Regions from separate parts of the Microbacterium sp. Leaf179 genome, predicted to be linked through region 2. Evidence: predicted binding sites of a transcription regulator. Region 2 holds the regulator's gene; each other region holds the start of a gene.
The links. The regulator HrcA, encoded in region 2, represses chaperone genes, less so after heat shock. The targets are predictions, from matches to a motif close to TTNGCACTCGNNNNNNNCGAGTGCNAA.

Region 1: a site for HrcA is predicted at 5,674-5,700, ahead of groL (chaperonin GroEL). Genes of this name have one in related genera too.
Region 3: a site for HrcA is predicted at 2,439-2,465, ahead of ASF96_RS09495 (Hsp20/alpha crystallin family protein). Genes of this name have one in related genera too.

What each region holds. Positions count from the first base shown of each region.
Region 1 is NZ_LMPH01000002.1:258,270-265,103, forward strand. Features, by position in the region: gene ASF96_RS08700 (DNA repair helicase XPB) at 1-1,073, shown strand, start outside; gene ASF96_RS08705 (response regulator transcription factor) at 1,143-1,835, shown strand; gene ASF96_RS08710 (sensor histidine kinase) at 1,969-3,636, shown strand; gene groL (chaperonin GroEL) at 4,017-5,636, opposite strand; gene ASF96_RS08720 (cold-shock protein) at 5,805-6,005, opposite strand; gene ASF96_RS08725 (LytR C-terminal domain-containing protein) at 6,137-6,739, opposite strand; gene ASF96_RS08730 (DUF3263 domain-containing protein) at 6,775-6,834, opposite strand, start outside.
Region 2 is NZ_LMPH01000003.1:376,920-383,753, forward strand. Features, by position in the region: gene lepA (translation elongation factor 4) at 1-11, shown strand, start outside; gene ASF96_RS13310 (DUF1990 family protein) at 34-678, shown strand; gene hemW (radical SAM family heme chaperone HemW) at 678-1,895, shown strand; gene hrcA (heat-inducible transcriptional repressor HrcA) at 2,036-3,076, shown strand; gene dnaJ (molecular chaperone DnaJ) at 3,126-4,253, shown strand; gene ASF96_RS13330 (16S rRNA (uracil(1498)-N(3))-methyltransferase) at 4,256-4,990, shown strand; gene ASF96_RS13335 (HIT domain-containing protein) at 5,201-5,548, shown strand; gene ASF96_RS13340 (PhoH family protein) at 5,598-6,620, shown strand; gene ybeY (rRNA maturation RNase YbeY) at 6,617-6,834, shown strand, end outside.
Region 3 is NZ_LMPH01000002.1:424,477-431,310, forward strand. Features, by position in the region: gene ASF96_RS09480 (methyltransferase domain-containing protein) at 1-346, shown strand, start outside; gene ASF96_RS09485 (FAD-dependent oxidoreductase) at 339-1,457, shown strand; gene ASF96_RS09490 (UbiA family prenyltransferase) at 1,480-2,304, opposite strand; gene ASF96_RS09495 (Hsp20/alpha crystallin family protein) at 2,551-3,006, shown strand; gene ASF96_RS09500 (hypothetical protein) at 3,061-3,423, opposite strand; gene ASF96_RS09505 (NAD(P)/FAD-dependent oxidoreductase) at 3,711-4,931, shown strand; gene ASF96_RS09510 (SRPBCC family protein) at 5,074-5,526, shown strand; gene ASF96_RS09515 (aldo/keto reductase) at 5,590-6,582, opposite strand; gene ASF96_RS09520 (hypothetical protein) at 6,744-6,834, shown strand, end outside.

The sequences.
Region 1 (6,834 bases), on a different contig from region 2:
TCTCCGAGGGGGGATCCGGCGTCGTCGTGCTCCCCTGCGGTGCCGGCAAGACGCTCGTGGGCGCCGCGGCCATGGCCGACACGCGCACGACCACCCTCATCCTCGTGACGAACACCGTGAGTGCCCGTCAGTGGCGCGATGAGTTGCTGCGGCGCACGAGCCTCACCGCCGAGGAGATCGGCGAGTACTCCGGTCAGGTGAAAGAGATCAAGCCCGTCACCATCGCGACTTACCAGATCCTGACCGCCAAGCGGAAGGGCGAGTACGCCCACCTCGCACTGCTCGATGCGCTCGACTGGGGTCTCGTGCTGTACGACGAGGTGCACCTGCTGCCCGCTCCGGTGTTCAAGCTCACGGCCGATCTGCAGGCCCGACGTCGACTCGGCCTCACCGCGACGCTCGTGCGCGAAGACGGTCGTGAGGGCGACGTGTTCAGCCTCATCGGCCCGAAGCGCTTCGACGCGCCGTGGAAAGAGATCGAGGCCCAGGGCTTCATCTCCCCCGCCGCCTGCTACGAGGTGCGCATCGACCTCCCCGCCGACGAACGTCTCGAGTACGCGGCCGCCGCCGACGAGGACCGTTACCGGCTGGCGGCGACCGCCCCCGCCAAGATCGACGTCGCGCGGCGCCTGGTCGAGCGGCATCCGGGCGAGCGAGTACTCGTGATCGGGCAGTACCTCGATCAGATCGACGAGCTCGCGCAGGCTCTGGACGCCCCTCAGATCACCGGGGCGACCCCGATCCCGGAGCGTGAGGAGCTCTTCCAGGGCTTCCGCGACGGCAGCATCCCGCTGCTCGTGGTGTCGAAGGTGGCCAACTTCTCGGTCGATCTGCCCGAGGCCTCCGTCGCGATCCAGGTGTCGGGTTCGTTCGGGTCGCGTCAAGAAGAGGCCCAGCGCCTCGGACGACTGCTGCGACCCAAGCAGTCTCAGCACACGGCGAGCTTCTACACGCTCATCGCGCGCGACACCGTCGACCAGGATTTCGCGCAGAACCGGCAGCGTTTCCTCGCCGAACAGGGCTACGCCTACACGATTCTGGATGCCGACGGGATCGACGCCGCAGCCGCCTGACCCATATCAGCGTGCGGCTTTCCGTTCCATATCCAGCGCATTGCTGGGTGCAGTCACGATAATGAGGGAATGACAGCTCCTCGCATCCTCGTCGTGGACGACGAACCGAACATCCGCGACCTGCTCATCACGAGCCTGCGCTTCGCCGGTTTCCAGGTGCGAGCCGTGGCAAACGGCGCGCAGACCATCTCGGCCGTGCTCGAAGAGGAACCCGACCTCATCGTGCTCGATGTGATGCTGCCCGACATGAACGGGTTCAGCGTCACCAAGCGCCTGCGAGGCGCGGGGTACACGGCCCCCATCCTCTTCCTCACTGCCAAGGACGAGACCGAAGACAAGATCATGGGCTTGAACGCCGGCGGCGACGATTACGTCACCAAACCGTTCAGCCTCGACGAGATCGTCGCGCGCATCCAGGCGATCCTGCGCCGCACCATGCAGGCCGACGAAGAGTCGATCATCCGCACCGGTGAGCTGACGATGGATCAGGACACCCACGACGTCAGCGTCGGCGACGTCTCGATCGACCTGAGCCCCACCGAGTTCAAGCTGCTGCGCTACCTGATGCTCAACCCGAACCGCGTGCTGTCGAAGGCGCAGATCCTCGACCACGTGTGGGAGTACGACTTCAACGGCGACGCGGGCATCGTCGAGAGCTACATCTCGTACCTGCGCCGCAAGATCGATCCGCACTCGTCCGAGCCGCTCATCCAGACCAAGCGCGGCTTCGGCTACATGCTGAAGTCGGGTAAGACCGCCTGAGCGGAGGCTCCCCCTGTCGCACTCCGACGACACCCTCACCCGCTGGTGGCGTGGTCTGAGCCTTCGGGCCAAGGTCACCGGCGTCACGGTCGCGCTGCTCGCGATCGGGTTGTTCGCCGCCGGTATCGGCACGATGGTGTTCCTGCGCACGACGCTGGTCAACAACCTCGACGAGCAGCTCGCGCAGCAGGCGGCCGGGAGCATCGCGAACAGCATCTTCACCACGAGCGACACCGACGGCCGCATCACCTTCACCCAGGTCGACAACGCCCCGCAGATCGGGTCGATGGTGGTCGTGTACGGGCCCGACGGGCGGCGCGAGGCGTTCTACAACGGCACGTCGTCGCGCGCCCTTCCCGATCTGCCCGCGAGCTTCACCGTCGAGCAGACCTACAGCCAGATCGACCGGCGGATCGAGCTCGAGAACCCCGAATCCGGTCAGCACTTCCTCGCTCGCGTGGGGGTGCTGCAGGCCCCCGGCAATCCCGGGGTCTACACCCAGATGGTGATCCAGCCCCTGGCCCCCACCGATCGCATCGTCGCGGCGTACGTGGGGATCTACGCGTTCGTCGCGTTGCTCATCCTCATCGCCAGCGCCCTGCTCACCCGCTGGCTCGTGACGCTCACGTTCCGCAACCTGCGGCAGGTCGAGACGACCGCGATGGACATCGCCGCCGGCGACTTCAGCCAACGCCTGACCGACATCGTCCCCGACACCGAGGTGGGACGCCTCAAGACGGCGATCAACGCCATGCTCGCGCGGATCGACGGGGCGCTCGTGCAGCGTGACGCGACCGTGCGCCAGATGCGACGCTTCATCGGCGACGCCAGCCACGAGCTGCGCACCCCGCTCGTCACGATGCGCGGGTACGCCGAGCTCTATCGCATGGGCGCGATCCGTTCCGACGAAGACGTGGCGCAGTCGATGGAACGCATCGAGAAGGAAGCCATCCGCATGGGGGCCCTCGTCGAAGACCTGTTGGCCCTCGCGCGACTCGACGAGCGTCGCGACGTCACGATCACCTCGCTCGATCTGCGCCCGATCGCTCGGGATGCCGCGATGGATCTGCGCGTGACCTCCCCCCAGCGCGAGGTGACCGTCGATGACACCACCGCGCGCACCGCACGCGTCGTCCCGCTGATGACGCTCGACCCGCTCCTCGACGCCGCAGGAGAGCCCGCGTCGACGCCCGGGCGCCGCAGGGGTGCGCCGCCGACGTCGGCGATGGCGATCGCCGGGGCCACCCTGTCGCGTCTGCGTCGCCGCGCGCGAGAGGCGGGCGAGACGCACACCGCCGCGGGTGACGACGCCGCCCCTCCGACCGCGCCCCTGGGCGTCGTGCGCACGCCCCCGCGGCTCGCCCCCATCGTCCTCGGCGATGAGAACAAGGTGCGCCAGGTCGTCGCCAACCTGTTGGGCAATGCGCGACGGTTCACCGCCGACGGCTCCCCCATCGGCCTGCGTGTGGGGGTCGACGCCGACGCCGACATGGGCTGGATCGAGATCATCGATCACGGCGAGGGCGTTCCCGAGCAGATCCGCGACCAGATCTTCCAGCGCTTCTGGCGTGCCGACACCTCGCGCACGCGCGAGACCGGCGGTTCGGGCCTCGGACTGTCGATCGTGGCATCCATCGTCGATCTGCTGCACGGCACGGTGCAGGTCGTCGACACCCCCGGAGGCGGAGCGACGTTCCGCGTCTCGCTCCCCCTGGCCGACCGGCGCGATGCACAGGAGCACGCGCTCATCGAGACGCAACCGCTCGAGCGCCTGCCCGACGACTACCGTCCCGACGCGTAGACCCGACGCTTCGCTCCGGCCCCCGCCCCGGCCCCGGCTCCCACCCGCCCCGTCGCACCTCGGCGGAGTTCTCGAACCGTGTCCCAAAAGATGCAGACCGCGTCCCACATCAGGGTGCCTGGCGCCGCCGCAGGCAACCAAAAGTGGGACATGTGCCCCAACCGGCCGGCCAGCAGTCACGCAAGCCAGCAGCCCGCAGCGCGCAGCCAGCAGCCCGCAGCCCGCAGCCCGCAGCCCGCAGCCCGCAGCCCGCAGCCGGCCAACAGCCAACCAACTCACCGGCAGCCAACCGGCGCCGGATCAGCGAACGGTCACCGCCCCGTCAACACAGAACGCCCCCTCCCGAAGGAGGGGGCGTTCTGTCACTGCCTAGGCGTGGATCAGAAGTCCATGCCACCGGTCGGGTCGCCCGCGGGAGCGGCTGACTTCTCGGGCTTGTCGGCGACGACGACCTCGGTCGTGAGGAACAGACCGGCGATGGACGCCGCGTTCTGCAGAGCCGAACGCGTCACCTTGGCGGGGTCGATGATGCCCTGTGCGAACAGGTCACCGTACTCGCCCGTCGCGGCGTTCAGGCCGTGGCCCACGGGGAGCTCCGCGACCTTGTTCGCCACGACACCGGGCTCGAGACCGGCGTTGAGCGCGATCTGCTTGAGCGGGGCCTCGATGGCGACGCGGACGATGTTCGCACCCGTGGCCTCGTCACCGACGAGGTCGAGGGTTGCGAGCGCGGTCTTGCCGGCCTGGATGAGCGCGACGCCACCACCGGCGACGACACCCTCTTCGACGGCGGCCTTGGCGTTGCGCACGGCGTCTTCGATGCGGTGCTTGCGCTCCTTGAGCTCGACCTCGGTGGCCGCGCCCGCCTTGATGACGGCGACGCCACCCGCGAGCTTGGCGAGGCGCTCCTGGAGCTTCTCGCGGTCGTAGTCGCTGTCCGTGTTCTCGATCTCGCGACGGATCTGGGTCACGCGACCCTCGATCAGCTCGGACTCGCCCGCACCCTCGACGATCGTGGTCTCATCCTTGGTGATGATGACCTTGCGCGCACGGCCGAGCAGGTCGACCGTGGCGTTCTCGAGCTTGAGGCCCACCTCTTCGGTGATGACCTGTCCGCCGGTGAGGATCGCGATGTCCTGCAGCTGAGCCTTGCGACGGTCGCCGAAACCGGGAGCCTTGACGGCCACCGACTTGAAGATGCCGCGGATCTTGTTGAGCACCAGCGTCGCGAGAGCTTCGCCCTCGACGTCTTCGGCGATGATGAGGAGCTCTTTGCCCTCCTGGATCACCTTGTCGACGATGGGCAGAAGGTCCTTGATGTTGGAGATCTTCTGGTTGGCGATCAGGATGTACGGGTCTTCGAAGACCGCTTCCTGACGCTCGGGGTCGGTGACGAAGTAGGGGTTGATGTACCCCTTGTCGAAGCGCATGCCCTCGGTGAGCTCGAGCTCGGTGCCGAAGGTGTTGCTCTCCTCGACGGTGACGACGCCTTCCTTGCCCACCTTGTCGATGGCTTCGGCGATGAGTGCGCCGATGGCCGGGTCGGCGGCGGAGATCGATGCGGTAGCCGCGATCTGCTCCTTCGACTCGACCTCTTTGGCCGAGGCCAGGAGCTCGTCGGTGACGGCCTTGACGGCCTTCTCGATGCCCTTCTTGAGCGAGATGGGGTCTGCGCCGGCCGCGACGTTGCGCAGGCCCTCGCGCACGAGCGCCTGGGCGAGAACGGTGGCGGTGGTGGTGCCGTCACCCGCGACGTCGTCGGTCTTCTTGGCGACCTCCTTGACCAGCTCGGCGCCGATCTTCTCGTACGGGTCGTCGAGCTCGATCTCCTTGGCGATCGAGACGCCGTCGTTCGTGATCGTGGGGGCGCCCCACTTCTTCTCGAGCACGACGTTGCGACCGCGGGGGCCCAGGGTCACCTTGACGGCGTCGGCCAGCGTGTTGAGGCCACGCTCGAGACCGCGTCGGGCCTCTTCGTCGAAAGCGATGATCTTTGCCATAAGTGTGTCGTCCCTCCCGGACGGGTGACTGCTGATTTTGGCACTCGACGAAAGCGAGTGCTAACTCATTCTGGCACTCGCCCCTGGGGAGTGCAAGCCGCCCACCCGCGCGCAAACGACGACGCCACGGCATCCGGGATCGGATGCCGTGGCGTCGGGAAACGGTGATCAGGCCAGTCGCACCGACTCCGCCTGGGGGCCCTTCTGCCCGGTGCCGACGGTGAACTCGACGGCCTGGCCCTCCTCAAGAACGCGGAAACCCGACATCTCGATGCTCGAGTAGTGGACGAAGACGTCCTGGCCGTCGGCGACGGTGATGAAGCCGAAGCCCTTCTCGGCGTTGAACCATTTGACAGTGCCCTGCGTCATGCGAATCTCCCGTTGCTGAATGACGAGGTCATCGTAAGCACGCGTGATCCCGCCGCACCGGCCGCTCGACCCATTGTTGACGCGCAGGCCGCGAACTTGTTACGCCGCGGAAACACGCGGCCGTCGAGGGGTCAGGGAGCGGTCGACGGCGACGCCTGACCGGCGGCGCGATCGAGGCCGATGACGACGACGAGCCGCTTCACGGCGCTCTCGTCGTCGGGGGTGCTGGGGTCGTCGGTCGGCTGCAGGAAGTCGCTCTGCGCGATCTGCGCGCCCCCGATGGTCTGGGCCAGGCCCTGGGCTGCCGCCTCGTCGGTGTCGCGGAGGTAGTAGATCGTCGTCTCGGCGAAGTCGGTGCTGTCGGAGTCGCCGGTCTCGACGCCCTCACCCGGCCATCCGGCCGCCACGATCTGGTCGCGCACGGCGGCGGCGAGTCCCTCGTCGGCCGTGCCGTTGAGAACGACCACCGAGTACGACGTGTCGACGACGGCGGGCGTCGTGGGTTCCGCTGAGACGGTGGGCACCGGCGCGGGCCCGGAGCCGAACGAGATGCGGCCCGACACCACCAGCGAGCCGAAGATGCCGGCGATGATCAGGACGAGGGTGGCGATGGCCGCCCACAGGAAGATGATCCACCCGCGCAGCCGGGGATTCTCGGCGCGGTGGGCGCCGACGCGACCCGCATCGGCCGGCAGGTCGTCGAAGCGATCCCGCGGGAAGGTCGATCTGGCCATTGGACGATGCTACCGGTCCGACCCGCGCGCACCCGTCACCGGGTGGCGGTGCGGCCGAGGCGTGCGCGCTGCTGCGCGGCCGCGTCATCGCGGCG
Region 2 (6,834 bases):
CCAAGAAGTAACGACCGATTCGAGAGGAAGATCATGCGCCGGCAGAACTTCACCGACGACACGGTCGACTACGCGGCGGTGGGCGCCACTCAGGCCCCCGACCTCATGCAATATCCGCCCGAGCGTTCCGTGCCCGCCGAAGATGCGTGGCGTATCGGCAGCGGCGAAGAGCGCTTCGTCGCCGCGGGCGAGTTGCTGCTCGCGTGGGCGCCGCTGCGCAGCGAAGAGTTGAGCATCACCGACGTGCGTCCCGCGTCGGGCGCCGGCTACGCGGGCGTCGGCTTCGACGCCGAGGGCGCTCCGGTCGCCCCCAGCCGCCTCGAGGCCGAGCAGCGATTCGCCGCCGACGGCACCCCGTTCGTCAGCCCCGGCACGGGTGTGCGCCTGCACGGCAAGGTCGATGGCCACCGCGCCGACGCCGAGCTGCGGGTCATCTCGGTGTTCGAGGAGCCGCGCCGCGTCGGATTCATCCTCGGCACGGTCGGACACTCCATCGTGAGCGGCGAAGAGCTGTTCTCGCTCGAGTGGCGCGACAACGACGAGGTCTGGTTCGTCGTGCGCGCGTTCGACCGCCCCACCGCGCCGTCCTACAAGCTCCTCACCAGCCGCGTGCGTCGTCGCCGCAAGGCGCTGTTCACGCGGTACCTGCGCGCGATCTCGCCGCTGTACACGTCCTGATGGGCGGACCGCTTCCCCTCGGAGACCCCGCGCCCACCGACGGTCGTCTGCCCGACGACCTGACCATCGACCCGTCGGTCGACTTCGGGGTCTACCTGCACGTGCCGTTCTGCCGCGTGCGCTGCGGCTACTGCGACTTCAACACCTACACGGCCAGCGAACTGCGCGGCGCCCGGCAAGACGACTTCGCCGACACGCTCGCCGCCGAGGTACGCCTGGCGGGTGGGGTGATGGATGCCACGGGCGGCCGCCGCACGGCATCCACGGTGTTCTTCGGCGGGGGTACGCCGACGCTCCTGCCTCCCGGCGATCTGGCGCGCATGCTCGACGCCGTGCGCGCGGAGTTCGGCATCGCCGAGGGGGCCGAGGTCACCGTCGAGGCCAATCCCGACACCGTCGACGACGCCGTGGTCGAGACGCTGGCCGCGGCGGGCGTCACGCGCGTGTCGATCGGCATGCAGTCGGCCCGCCCGCACGTGCTCGCCGCCCTCGACCGCACCCACGACCCCGCGAACGTCGCGACCGCCGTCGCCGCGGCCCGCCGCGCCGGGCTCGACGTGTCGCTCGACCTCATCTACGGCGCACCGGGGGAGTCGCTCGACGACTGGCGGTCGTCTCTCGAGACCGCCGTCTCCCTCGCTCCCGATCACATCTCGGCCTACGCGCTCATCGTCGAAGACGGTACGAAGCTCGCCCGCCAGATCCGCTCGGGCGCGGTCGTGGAGCCCTCCGACGACCTGCAGGCCGACATGTACGAGCTGGGCGACGAGCTGCTCGCCGACGCCGGGTACGACTGGTACGAGGTGTCGAACTGGTCGCGCGGCGTCGCCCACCGTTCGCGGCACAACCTCGCCTATTGGCGCGGCACGGACTGGTGGGGGTTCGGGCCGGGCGCCCACAGCCACGTCGCGGGGCTACGCTGGTGGAACGTCAAGCACCCGGCCGCCTACGCCCAGCGCCTCGCGGCGAACGAGTCGCCGGCCGCCGCGCGCGAGCGCCCCGACGAGACGGCCCGACGACTCGAGTCGGTGCTGCTGCGCAGCCGCATCCGTGAGGGTCTCGCCGTCGGCGAGCTGCACGGCGAGGGCCGCAAGGCCGTGGCGTCGCTCATCGCCGACGGGCTCATCGAGGGGGCGGATGCCATCCGGGGCCGCATCGTGCTGACCCGCCGCGGACGCCTGCTGGCGGATGCCGTGGTGCGCGCTCTCACGGTCTGATCCACGCCGCCGCACCTGGCGGCGAGACCCCCGGCACGCGCGGGGGATCCGGCATCCGCGAGCCCCCGACGGGGCACGCCGTCGATCGGCGTAGAATTGGCACTCAGTCAAGTCGAGTGCCAGACGGGGAGGAGCAGCGCATGGTGTCGGAACGCGGCCTCCAAGTACTCCGCGCGATCGTGCAGGACTACGTCGACACGCGTGAACCCGTCGGCAGCAAAGCGATCGTCGACCGGCACGCGTTCGGTGTGTCGGCGGCGACCATCCGCAACGACATGGCGCTGCTCGAAGACGAAGACCTCATCGTCGCCCCCCACACCTCGTCGGGCCGCGTGCCCACCGACAAGGGCTACCGCGTGTTCGTCGATCACCTCGCCGAACTGCGCCCGCTCTCGGGAGCGCAGCGCAGCGCGATCACCTCGTTCCTCGACGAGGCGGGCGATCTCGACGACCTGCTCGCCCGCACGGTGCGTGCCCTGACGCAGTTGACCGGCCAGGTCGCGATCGTGCAGTACCCGTCGTTCGCGCGCGCCAACCTCTCGCACGTGGAGCTCGTCGCCCTCGGCGGCCCGCGCGTGCTCGTCATCCTGGTCACCGACACCGGCCGCGTCTCGCAGCGGATCGCGCTCGTCCCTGCCGAGCCGGTCGAGGCCGACATCGTGCAGCTGCGCGCCCGCGTGGGCGCGGTGCTGGTCGGGCGCTCCGTCGCCGACTGCGCTCAGCAGGTCGCCGCGGTCGTCGCCGACGGACCCCGCCCCGGCATCGCCCTCGACGCCGTCGCCGACGCCGTGTTCCGCGTCGTCGGCGAGGAGCTCGAGGAGTTCCGTCAGGATCGCCTCGTCATGGCTGGGGCGGCGACCCTCGCCAAGCGCGAATCCGACTTCCGCGGCAGCATCTACCCGCTCCTCGAAGCCATCGAGGAGCAGGTGACCCTGCTGCGGCTCATGACCGAGATGGTCGCCGACGAGAAGGGCTTGTCGGCCAGCATCGGCCGCGAGAACGAACCCTTCGGACTGATCGAGGCCTCGGTGCTCGCCAGCCGGTACGACGGCTCGACGGGCGGTGCCCGCGTGGGCCTGCTCGGCCCCACCCGCATGGACTACTCCTCCAACCTCGCGGCGGTTCGCGCCGTCGCGCACTATCTGACCCGGATGCTCGAAGACGACGACAGCGCGCGCTGACGAGCACCCCACCGAGAACGACCCCGCACCAGCGGACAGGAAGGCGATTGTGGCTGACCACTACGAGGTCCTCGGCGTCGAACGAGACGCCAGCGCCGACGAGATCAAGAAGGCGTACCGCCGTCTCGCTCGTCAGTTGCACCCCGACGTGAACCCCGGTGACGACGCGTCCGAACGCTTCAAGCTGGTCACGCACGCGTACGACGTGCTCAGCGACCCCGAACAGCGTCGCCGCTACGACATGGGCGGCGACCAGAACCCCTTCGGCGGGGGCGGGGGAGCGGCCGGCTTCGGCGGCTTCAGCGACATCTTCGAGACGTTCTTCGGCGGGGCCCAGGGCGGCGGCGGCGGGCGTGGACCGCGTCCGCGTTCGCGTCGCGAGCGCGGTCAGGACGCCCTCGTGCGCGTCACGCTCGATCTGGGCGACGTCGTCTTCGGTACCCACCGCGACCTCGACGTCGACACCGCCGTCCTGTGCGAGACCTGCCAGGGAGCCTGCACGCAGCCGGGCACGAGCGAAGTCACCTGCGACATCTGCCACGGCTCCGGTCACGTGCAGCGCACGGTGCGTAGCCTTCTCGGCAACGTCGTCACCAGCCAGCCCTGCAACGTGTGCCACGGACATGGCACGACCATCCCCTACCCCTGCGGCACCTGCCAGGGGCAGGGGCGCGTACGCGCCCGCCGCACCGTGTCGGTCGACATCCCCGCCGGCGTCGAGTCGGGCCTTCGCCTGCAGCTTCCCGGTTCGGGTGAGGTCGGCCCCGCCGGTGGCCCCAACGGCGACCTGTACCTCGAGATCACCGTCGATGCGCACGAGGCTTTCAGCCGCGAGGGCGACGACCTGCTCGCCACCCTCGAGGTGTCGATGCCGGATGCCATCCTCGGCACCACCACGACGATCGACGCCCTCGACGGAGCCGTCGAGCTCGAGGTGCGCCCGGGCGTGCAGTCGGGCGACGTGCTCACCATCAAGGGCCGCGGCATCACGCCGCTGCGCGGAAGCCAGCGCGGGGACCTGAAGGTCGGCGTGCACGTCGTGACGCCCACGCGCCTCGACCACAAGGAGCGCGCCCTCATCGAGGAGTTCGCCAAGCGCACGAAGGCCCCCCAGCCGCGCCTGGCCGAGCACCAGCAGGGCATGTTCTCGAAGTTCCGCGACCGCTTCCGGCACTGACCGTGGCGCTGCACTTCGTCACCGACGACGCGGCATCCGCTCAGCCGGGTGAGGTCGTGGTGCTCACCGGAGCAGAGGCGCACCACGCCGCGGCCGTCCGCCGCGTGCGCGTCGACGAGGCGGTCACCCTGGGCGACGGACGCGGGGCGTGGCTGTCGGGCCTCGTCACGGCCGCGACGCCCAAGCAGGTCGACGTGCGGGTGACGGGCCGCGAGGAGCATCCGGCCCCGTCGCCGCGCTTCGTGCTCGTGCAGGCGCTCGCGAAGGGCGACCGTGACGAACTCGCGGTGCAGGCGGCGACCGAACTCGGTGTCGACGCGATCGTGCCGTGGCAGGCGGCGCGCAGCGTCTCACGCTGGGATGCCAAGGCCGACAAGGGTCTCGGCCGCTGGCGCACCATCGTGCGCGAGGCGGCGAAGCAGGCGCACCGCGCGTGGATCCCCGACGTCGAGGGCATCGCCCGCACGGCCGACCTCGTGCGCCGCGCCGGCACCGATCTGGTGCTGGTGCTCGAGCCCTCGGCATCCGATCGCCTCACCGCGGTCGCCGCAGAAGCCTCGGACGGTCGCGACGTGGTGCTGGTGGTCGGGCCCGAGGGCGGGATCGCCCCCGAGGAGCTCTCCGCGCTCGAAGGCGCCGGTGCGCGGCTCGTGCGCCTGGGCGACACGGTGCTGCGCACCTCGACCGCGGGGGCGGCGGCCCTCTCGGTGCTGTCGGCGGCGCACGGGCGCTGGTGACCTCCCGCCGCGTTCCGATCCTCCCGTCCGGGGCGCGAAACGTCCCGCCCCGCCCGTCCGGGGCGCGGAATGTGCACCGGGGCGCACGACAACCGCCCCGATGCACGGTTCACGCCCCGTCCACGAGTCGCACGGCTCGACGCACCACCTTGCCCGTCGAGCCCGCACCCCCCGACCTGCGTGTCGGAGCCCGTCACTAGACTGGATGCCATGAGCGAACCGTCGATCTTCACGCGCATCCTGCAGGGCGAGATCCCCGCCGAGATCGTCGCCGAGACCGAGAACGCCTTCGCGATCCGCGACATCGCCCCGCAAGCGCCGGTGCACCTGCTCGTCATCCCCAAGACGCAGCAGTACCGCAACGTCGTCGAGCTGGCGGCGGGCGACCCCGACCTGCTCACCGAGCTCGTGGGACTCGCGAACAGCGTCGCCGCCGAGCATGCCGACGGCGACTTCCGGCTGATCTTCAACACCGGCGAGGGCGCCGGCCAGACCGTCTTCCATGTGCACGCCCACGTCCTCGCGGGTGGCCTGAACGAAAAGAGCGTGGGTGCCTGACTCCGCCGAAGAATCCGTCGTCGACCGCATCGAGGTCGACGGCGTGGCCATGGTCCAACTCCTCGGACCGCAGGATCGCCTGCTGCGCGTGGTCGAGAAAGAGCACCCCGAGGTCGACGTGCACGTCCGCGGCAACGAGATCACGCTGTCGGGCACCGCTGCGGCCGTCGCCGCGGCGCGCGGCCTCGTCGACGAACTGCTCGCGATGACCCGCTCGGGCCATGGCCTCGACCCCTCCGACGTGAAGAGCTCGAACCGCATGCTCTCCGACGGCGGTCCCCGTCCGTCCGAGGTCATGGGCGAAGCGATCCTGTCGTCGCGCGGAAAGGTCATCCGCCCCAAGACCGCCGGGCAGAAGGCCTACGTCGACGCGATCGACGAGAACACCATCGTGTTCGGCATCGGCCCCGCCGGTACCGGCAAGACCTACCTCGCCATGGCCAAGGCCGTGCAGGCGCTGCAGCGCAAAGAGGTCGCCCGCATCATCCTCACCCGGCCGGCCGTCGAAGCCGGCGAGCGTCTGGGCTTCCTGCCCGGCACGCTCACCGACAAGATCGATCCGTACCTGCGGCCGCTGTACGACGCGCTCAACGAGATGATGGACCCCGACATCGTGCCGAAGCTCATGGCGACGGGCACGATCGAGGTCGCTCCTCTCGCGTACATGCGCGGACGCACGCTGAACGACTCGTTCGTCGTGCTCGACGAGGCTCAGAACACCACGCCCGAGCAGATGAAGATGTTCCTCACGCGCCTCGGCTTCGGCACGCGCATGGTCGTCACCGGAGACATCACCCAGGTCGACCTGCCCCAGGGTGCGTCGGGTCTGCGTCTCGTCACCCGCGTGCTCGACGACATCGACGACATCCACTTCTCGCGTCTCACCAGCGAAGACGTGGTGCGTCACAACCTCGTCGGTCGCATCGTCGACGCGTACAGCGAGTACGACGAGAAGCGTCTCGTCGCCCGCCGTGAGCGTGACGAGGCCTCCGAGTTCGCCACCCGTGCGGAGCGACGCGGCTCGAGTGCCGCCGGTCCCCGCGATCACCTCCCGAGACGAAACCGCTCATGACGATCGAGATCAACAACGAATCCGACCACCAGATCGACGAGCAGGTGCTGCTGCGCCTGATGGAGTACAACCTCGCCGAGCTGCACGTCAGCGGCGACGCCGACGTGGCCATCGTGCTCGTCGACGAGGGCGCCATGGAGTCCTTGCACGTGCAGTGGATGGACGAACCCGGCCCGACCGACGTGCTCAGCTTCCCGATGGACGAACTGCGCCC
Region 3 (6,834 bases), on a different contig from region 2:
CCTGCGCGCCGCGGGCGAACGCTACGACCTGGTCGTGTCGAACCACGTGCTGCACCACCTCGACGCCGCGGCCCTGGCGACGTTCGCCGAGGACTCGCTCGCCCTCTCGAGCGGTCGGGTGCTGCACGCCGACATCGCCCGCGGTCGACTGGCCTACGCCCTGTACGCCGCGGGGATCGCCCCGCTGTCGGCCGGCACGTTCCTGCGCGTCGACGGACTGCGCTCGATCCGCCGCAGCTATCGCGCCCCCGAGCTGGCCGCCGCGCTCGGCGGGCCCTGGCGGGTCGAGACGCCGGCGCCCTTCCGTGTTCTCGCCGTGGCCGAGGGGCGGGCGGAGCGTGCCTGAGGTGCTGGTGGTCGGAGCCGGACCCGTCGGCCTCGCCCTGGCGGCCGACCTACGGGTGCGCGGGGTCGACGTCGAGATCGTCGAGAAGCGCGCCGGCACCGGATCCGGGTCGCGGGCCATCGGCATCCACTCCCCCGCGCTCGCCCTCCTCGAGGCGTCGGGCGCGACCGAGGCCCTGCTGGCGCGGGCGGAGACGATCGTCCGCGGCGAGGCGCGGGCCGACGGCCGACTGCTCGCGGCGATTCGGTTCGACCGCCTGCGTGCGCGTCATCCGTACGTCGCCGCCCTCCCCCAGGCCGACACGATGGAGGTGCTGACCGGCCTCGCACCGCGCGTGCGTCGGGGGGTCGCGATCACCGCCGTGCACGACGACGGCCGGGGTGTACGCGTGCGCGCCACCGGTCCGCGCGGTGACGAGGAGATCCGCGCCCGCGTCGTCGTCGTGGCCTCGGGATGGGCGGGCCGCGACCTCGTGTACCGCCCCGGCGCCGTCCGGACGCACCACTACCCCGACCGCTACGTCATGGCCGACGTCGTCGCTCCCGGCGGCCCGATCGCCCGGGTGCACCTGGAACGCCAGGGCGTGCTGGAATCGTTCCCGCTGCCCGGCGGACGCCGCCGGCTGGTGGCGTGGGCGGGCACCGACGAGGTGGCGGATGCCGCCGGCACCCTCGAGCGGGCCGTCGCCGAGCGCGCGGGGCTCGAGGTAGACATCGCCGACGCGACGACGTTCCGCGTGCGGCGCGCCGTGGCCCCGGCGCTGCGGCGCGGACGCGTCGTGGTGGTCGGCGACGCCGCCCACGAGGTGAGCCCCATCGGCGGTCAGGGGATGAATCTCGGACTGCTCGACGCCCTCACGCTGGCCCCGCTGCTGCCCGGGTGGGTGCGGACGGGCGAGGCGGTCGGCCTCGGACGATGGGAGACCGACCGTCTGGCCTCGGCGCGGCACGCGGCGCGCCTGGCGTGGCTCAACACGATGCTCGGGCGAGCCACGGGCCCGCTCGCCCACCCCCTGCGCACCGGGGCGCTGCGCACCATGCTGCGGGGGGCGGGGGGCGCGCTGTTCACGCGCGCGTACGCCATGCGACTGGATCGCGCCGCCCGCGACTGACGAGCCGCCCGGGTGGGAGGAGTCAGGTCACGACGAGTTGAGCGGCGAGCAGCAGCGCCGCCAGCATCGTGAGCTGAAACACCGCGCGTCCGGGCGCGCGCACGAGCACGAGCACCACGGCCGTGGCCGCCACCGCGACGACGGCGGTGAAGAAGATCGCGCCGAGCACCGTGGCATCCGTGCCGATCAGCACCGCCACCGCTCCGGCGACGACGCCGACCGCCGCGAGCACCACCGAGACCCGCGCACCGAGGCGGTGCGGAAGGCCCCGCACGCCCGTGCGCCGATCGTCGTCGAGGTCGCGAACGACGTTGGTCAGATGCACGGCCGCGCCGAGGGCGGCTCCCGCGAGCGACGCCCACGGGGCAGCCAGCGCGGGAGAGGCGAGGGACAGCGTCGCGAACGACGGGAAGAGCCCGAAACTCAGCACGAACGGCACGATCGACACCGGCGTCGACTTCAGCCCGGCGTTGTAGGCCCACGCCGAGGCCAAGGCCACCGCGTGCGCGGCGACGAGTCCGGGGCCGAGCGGCACCGACAGGAGCACGGCGAGGAGCGCGGACGCCACGGCCACCCCGAGCGCACGTTCCGGAGTGATCGCTCCCCCGGCGATGGGCTTGTCCGAGCGGCCGACGGCGGCGTCGCGCGCGCCGTCGATCGCGTCGTTCGACAGGCCCACCGACACCTGCCCCGCGAACACGGCGATCACCAGCAGCGCGAGTCGCCCGGGCTCGACCCCGGCGGCGAGGCCGAGGGCCAGCGACAGAACGGTCACGACCAGGGTCGGCCCCGGGTGGGTCGCGCCCCACAGCGCCCGCACGAGGGGCGGCTTCGCCGCGGCATCCATCACCCGATGACGCTACCGCGGCTGCGCACTCGGGCGGCCGACCCGCCCGGGCGCCGCACCACCACCACGTTGAGTGTCCAGGACATGCCGCGGAGACCGGCCCCGGCACGGCGCGTCTTGGACACTAAACAGTCTTGGCACTCTCCCATCGAGAGTGCTAATCTGCTGCCACGTTGAGCGCACAAGGCTCAACTTCATCGAACCCCGGATGCCGACATCCGGACCGACCGAAAAGGAGAACCGACCATGGCCACTTACGACCCGTTCCGCGACCTCGACCGCCTCGCGTCGACCCTTCTCGACGCCCGTCGCGGGGGCGGACCGCGCCGGATGCCGATGGACCTCTACCGCGACGGCGACCACTACGTGCTCTCGGCCGACCTTCCCGGGGTCGACCCGGGCTCGGTCGACATCGACGTCGACGGTCAGCTGCTGACCATCCGCGCCGAACGCACCCTCGCCACCGGCGACGACGTCAAGTGGATCACCCGCGAGCGCGAGACGGCCACCTTCGTCCGCCAGCTCAACCTCGGCCAGGGCATCGACACCGACGGCATCAGCGCCGCCTACCGCAACGGGGTGCTGTCGGTCACGATCCCGGTGAGCGAGAAGGCGAAGCCGCGCCGCATCGCGGTGGCCACCGACGACCACGACGGCGTCATCCGGGCGCACGAGAGCGAACCGCAGCTCATCGAGCAGTAATCCATCGCGAAGAGAGGGGTCGGCCCGAACGGACCGACCCCTCTCTCGCGTCGCTCAGAGGTCTTCGGGCGCCAGGTCGCCCTGGCCCTCTTCGCCGAGCTCGACGACGCCCGGGTCCTGACCCTGCGAGTCGGTGCCGGTGGACCCGGGGTGGATGTCGTCGAACGGGATGTCGGTGTCGTCGGCGGCTATCTCGGCCGGGTCTGCGCCCGTCGCGGTCGCGGGGGCGATGTCCTGCGGGTCGACGCCCTCATCGAGGGCCGTCGTGGCGTCCCACTCCGCCTGGGCGGGGTCGAGCGCGGGGTCGGGTTCGATCGAGGTGTCGCCGTCGCGCAGGGGCTGCACGCCCGCGATGCCGACGTCGGCGGCGGGGGTCGACGAGTCGGCGGGGGACGGGTCGATCGAGGCGTCGCTCATGGGAATCCTTTCGTCGAACGCACCGGGGTGCGTCACCGCTGATCGGCGGTGCCTCCATCCAACGATGCCGCCGGGGCCGCGTCCCGCCCCTTGACAGGCGCGTCCCGCGCACGGACCACGCGCTTCGACGGGTGCGCCCCCGCTCCGGCGCGGGAGAAGCGCTCCTGCCGACGGCGAGCCCTCTTCGTCGTTCCCCAGCGCCCGGGTCGTCCGCCCGACCGACGCTGTCAACCGGGTGGTATCCCGCTGCCGATGACGACACCGTGAGGGAGACGAGAGGATCCCCCATGCACGACTCGCCCCACACCGTCGCTCGCACCGACACTCCCCGCATCGTGATCATCGGCGGGGGCAACGCCGGGCTGTCTGTGGCCGGACGCCTCCACCGGGCCCGCGCCGGCGACATCACCGTGATCGAGCCGCGGACGCGGCACGTCTTCGCGCCGCTCCAGTCGCACATCGCGGGAGGCGCAGCGCGAGCCAGCGAGGCCGTCCGCGCGCAGGCCGACGTGATCCCCCCGGGTACGCGCTGGCTGCGCGACGAGGTCTTCACGGTGGACGCCCCGGCCCGCCGCGTGCATCTCGTGTCGGGCGGGCACCTCGACTACGACCAGCTCGTCGTGTGCGCCGGCCTGCGCATGGCGTGGGAGCAGATCCCGGGCCTGCCCGAGGCCATGGCGGCGCCGAACGGCATATCGAACTACGACTACGACCTCGCCGCGAAAGCCTCGCCGGTGCTGCGCGACCTGCGCTCCGGCACGGTCGTGTTCACTCAGCCGCCCGAGCCCGCGTCCTGCGGCGCGGCCGCGCAGAAGCCGATGTACCTCGCGTGCGACTGGTGGCGGGCGATCGGCGTGCGCGACGACCTGCGCGTGGTCTTCGTCGCCCCCGACCCCGTGCCCTTCGGCATCCCGGCCATCGACCGCGAGCTGCAGCGCAAACTCGACGAGTACGGCATCGAGGTGCACTACAGCCGCGAGGTGCGATCGGTGGATGCCGAGGCGCAGACGATCACGATCGGTCACGGCGAGGCCGAAGAGACCCTGGCGTACGACGTGCTGCACGCGGTCCCTCCGCAGCGGGCGCCGGAGTGGATCGCCGGCAGCGGGCTGGCGGCATCCGACGATCCGCACGGGTTCGTCGACGTCGATCCCGAGACGCTGCAGCACACGCGGTATCCCGAGATCTGGTCGGTCGGCGATGCCGCCGCGGTGGCGACCCGCCGTTCGGGGGGCGCGATCCGGCAGCAGGCGAAAGCCCTCGTGAAGAACATGACGGCGGTGAGAGCCGGGCGCTCCCCCTCCGCGAAGTACGACGGCTACAGCGTCGTGCCGTTCACGGTGTCGCGCGGCACCGTCGTCTTCGCCGAGTTCGATCGTCAGGGGCGCCTGCAGCCCACGATCCCCTTCTGGCGTTCGCTGTACCGCGAGCGCGCCCTGTCGTGGATCGCCGACCGTCGGGTACTGCCGTGGGTCTACTGGCACCTGATCCTGCGCGGCCGCGCCTGAGCCGCGGAGCAGACCACCGAACGACCCCGCGCGCCGCGCACGCCTATAGGGCACGCGAGCCGATCCCTCAACCCCGGGGGCAGCTCGTCCATGACGCGCGAAGACTGGGGCCAGCCCCGGAAACCACACGAAAGAGGACACCATGGCACAGGTCATCGAAACCATCGACGTCAACGTTCCCGTCCGCGTCGCCTACAACCAGTGGACGCAGTTCGAGGAGTTCCCGCACTTCATGAGCTTCGTCGAGTCGATCACGCAGAAGAGCGACACCCTCACGCACTGGAAGGTGAAGATCGCCGGTGCCGAGCGCGAGTTCGACGCCGAGATCACCGAGCAGCACCCCGACGAGCGCGTCGCCTGGAACAGCGTCGGCGGCGACGAGAACCACGCGGGTGTCGTGACGTTCCACCGTCTCTCCGACGACGAGACGCGCGTCACCGTGCAGATCGACTGGGAGCCCACCGGAGTCCTCGAGAAGCTCGGTGCCGTCTTCGGCGCCGACGACCACTCGGTGAAGAAGGACCTCGACAACTTCAAGAAGTACATCGAGTCGCGCGGTGCCGAGTCCGGCGCCTGGCGCGGCGACGTCAGCTGACGTCATAGACAGGAAAGCCGGGTCCACCCTTCGGGGCGGACCCGGCTTTCGCGTGTCAGACGCTCACCACTGCGGGTGGATCTCCGCCCGCAGACGGCGGTCGTAGACGTCACGCACCAACGCGTCGAAGGCGTCGAGGTCGAAGCCCTCGTCGAGGAGCTGTGCGGCCCCGGCGTTCGATGTGGCCTGCGCCACCGAACGGGCGCCCGGGATCACCGAGGTGATGCCCTCGCGCGAGGCGATCCACGCCAGCGTAGCGGCGGGCAGGGTGACTCCCTCGGGAAGCGAGGCCTTGAGCTCGTCGGCCGCGGCCACTCCCTCGGCGAACGGGACGCCCGAGAACGTCTCCCCCTTGTCGAACGCCTCGCCGTTGCGGTTGTACGTGCGGTGGTCGTCCTTGTCGAACGTCGTGTCGGCGGTGTATTTGCCCGAGAGCAGACCGCTCGCCAACGGCACGCGGGCCAACACGGCGACGTTCTTCTCGGCCGCCATCGGCAGCACCTCGTCGAGGGGCTTGAGCCGGAACGGGTTGAAGATGATCTGCAGGTTGGTGAGGTTCGGCCGGCGGAGCGCCGAGAGGGCCTGCTCCATCGTCTCGACCGACGCACCGTAGGCGGCGATGACGCCCTCGGCGACGAGCTGGTCGAGCGCGTCGTAGGTGGCGTCGTCGTCGATCACGGCTGACGGCGGGCAGTGCAACTGCACGAGGTCGAGGGTGTCGGTGCCGAGCAGCCGCCGCGAGCGGTCGATCCACCCACGGAAGTTCTCCATCGTGTAGTTCTCGGGCACCTGGTCTTCGCGACGGCCCATCTTGGTCGCCACGGTGATGCCCGTGGCGGCGGTGTCGTTCAGGAACTTTCCGATGATCTCTTCGGACCGGCCGTCGCCGTACACGTCGGCGGTGTCGAAGAGCGTGACGCCGGCATCGGCCGAGGCGGCCAGCACGGCGAGGGCCTCGTCTTCGCTGACACCGCCCCAGTCGGGGCCGAGCTGCCAAGTACCGAGGCCGATCACCGAGACGTCACGGCCGGTGCGGGAGAGGGGACGCTGCTGCATTGCGGTTCCTTTCGAAGCTGGTTCCGAGCCTATCCAGCGCGTCCGGCACCGGGGCCGCGGCCCACCGGACGCCCCCTGCGCACCCCGTGGCGGTCGTCAAGCCCGTTCGCCCGGTCGGCGGTCGCCTCTAGCGTGGCGGCACACCCCACGGAAGGAACGCCATGAACACTCCCGCCGACCGGCTCCCCGGAGCCGACGAAGAGAACATCGTCCCCGAGCCCGAGGGCCTGGCCGCCGATGTGCCCGCCGGCG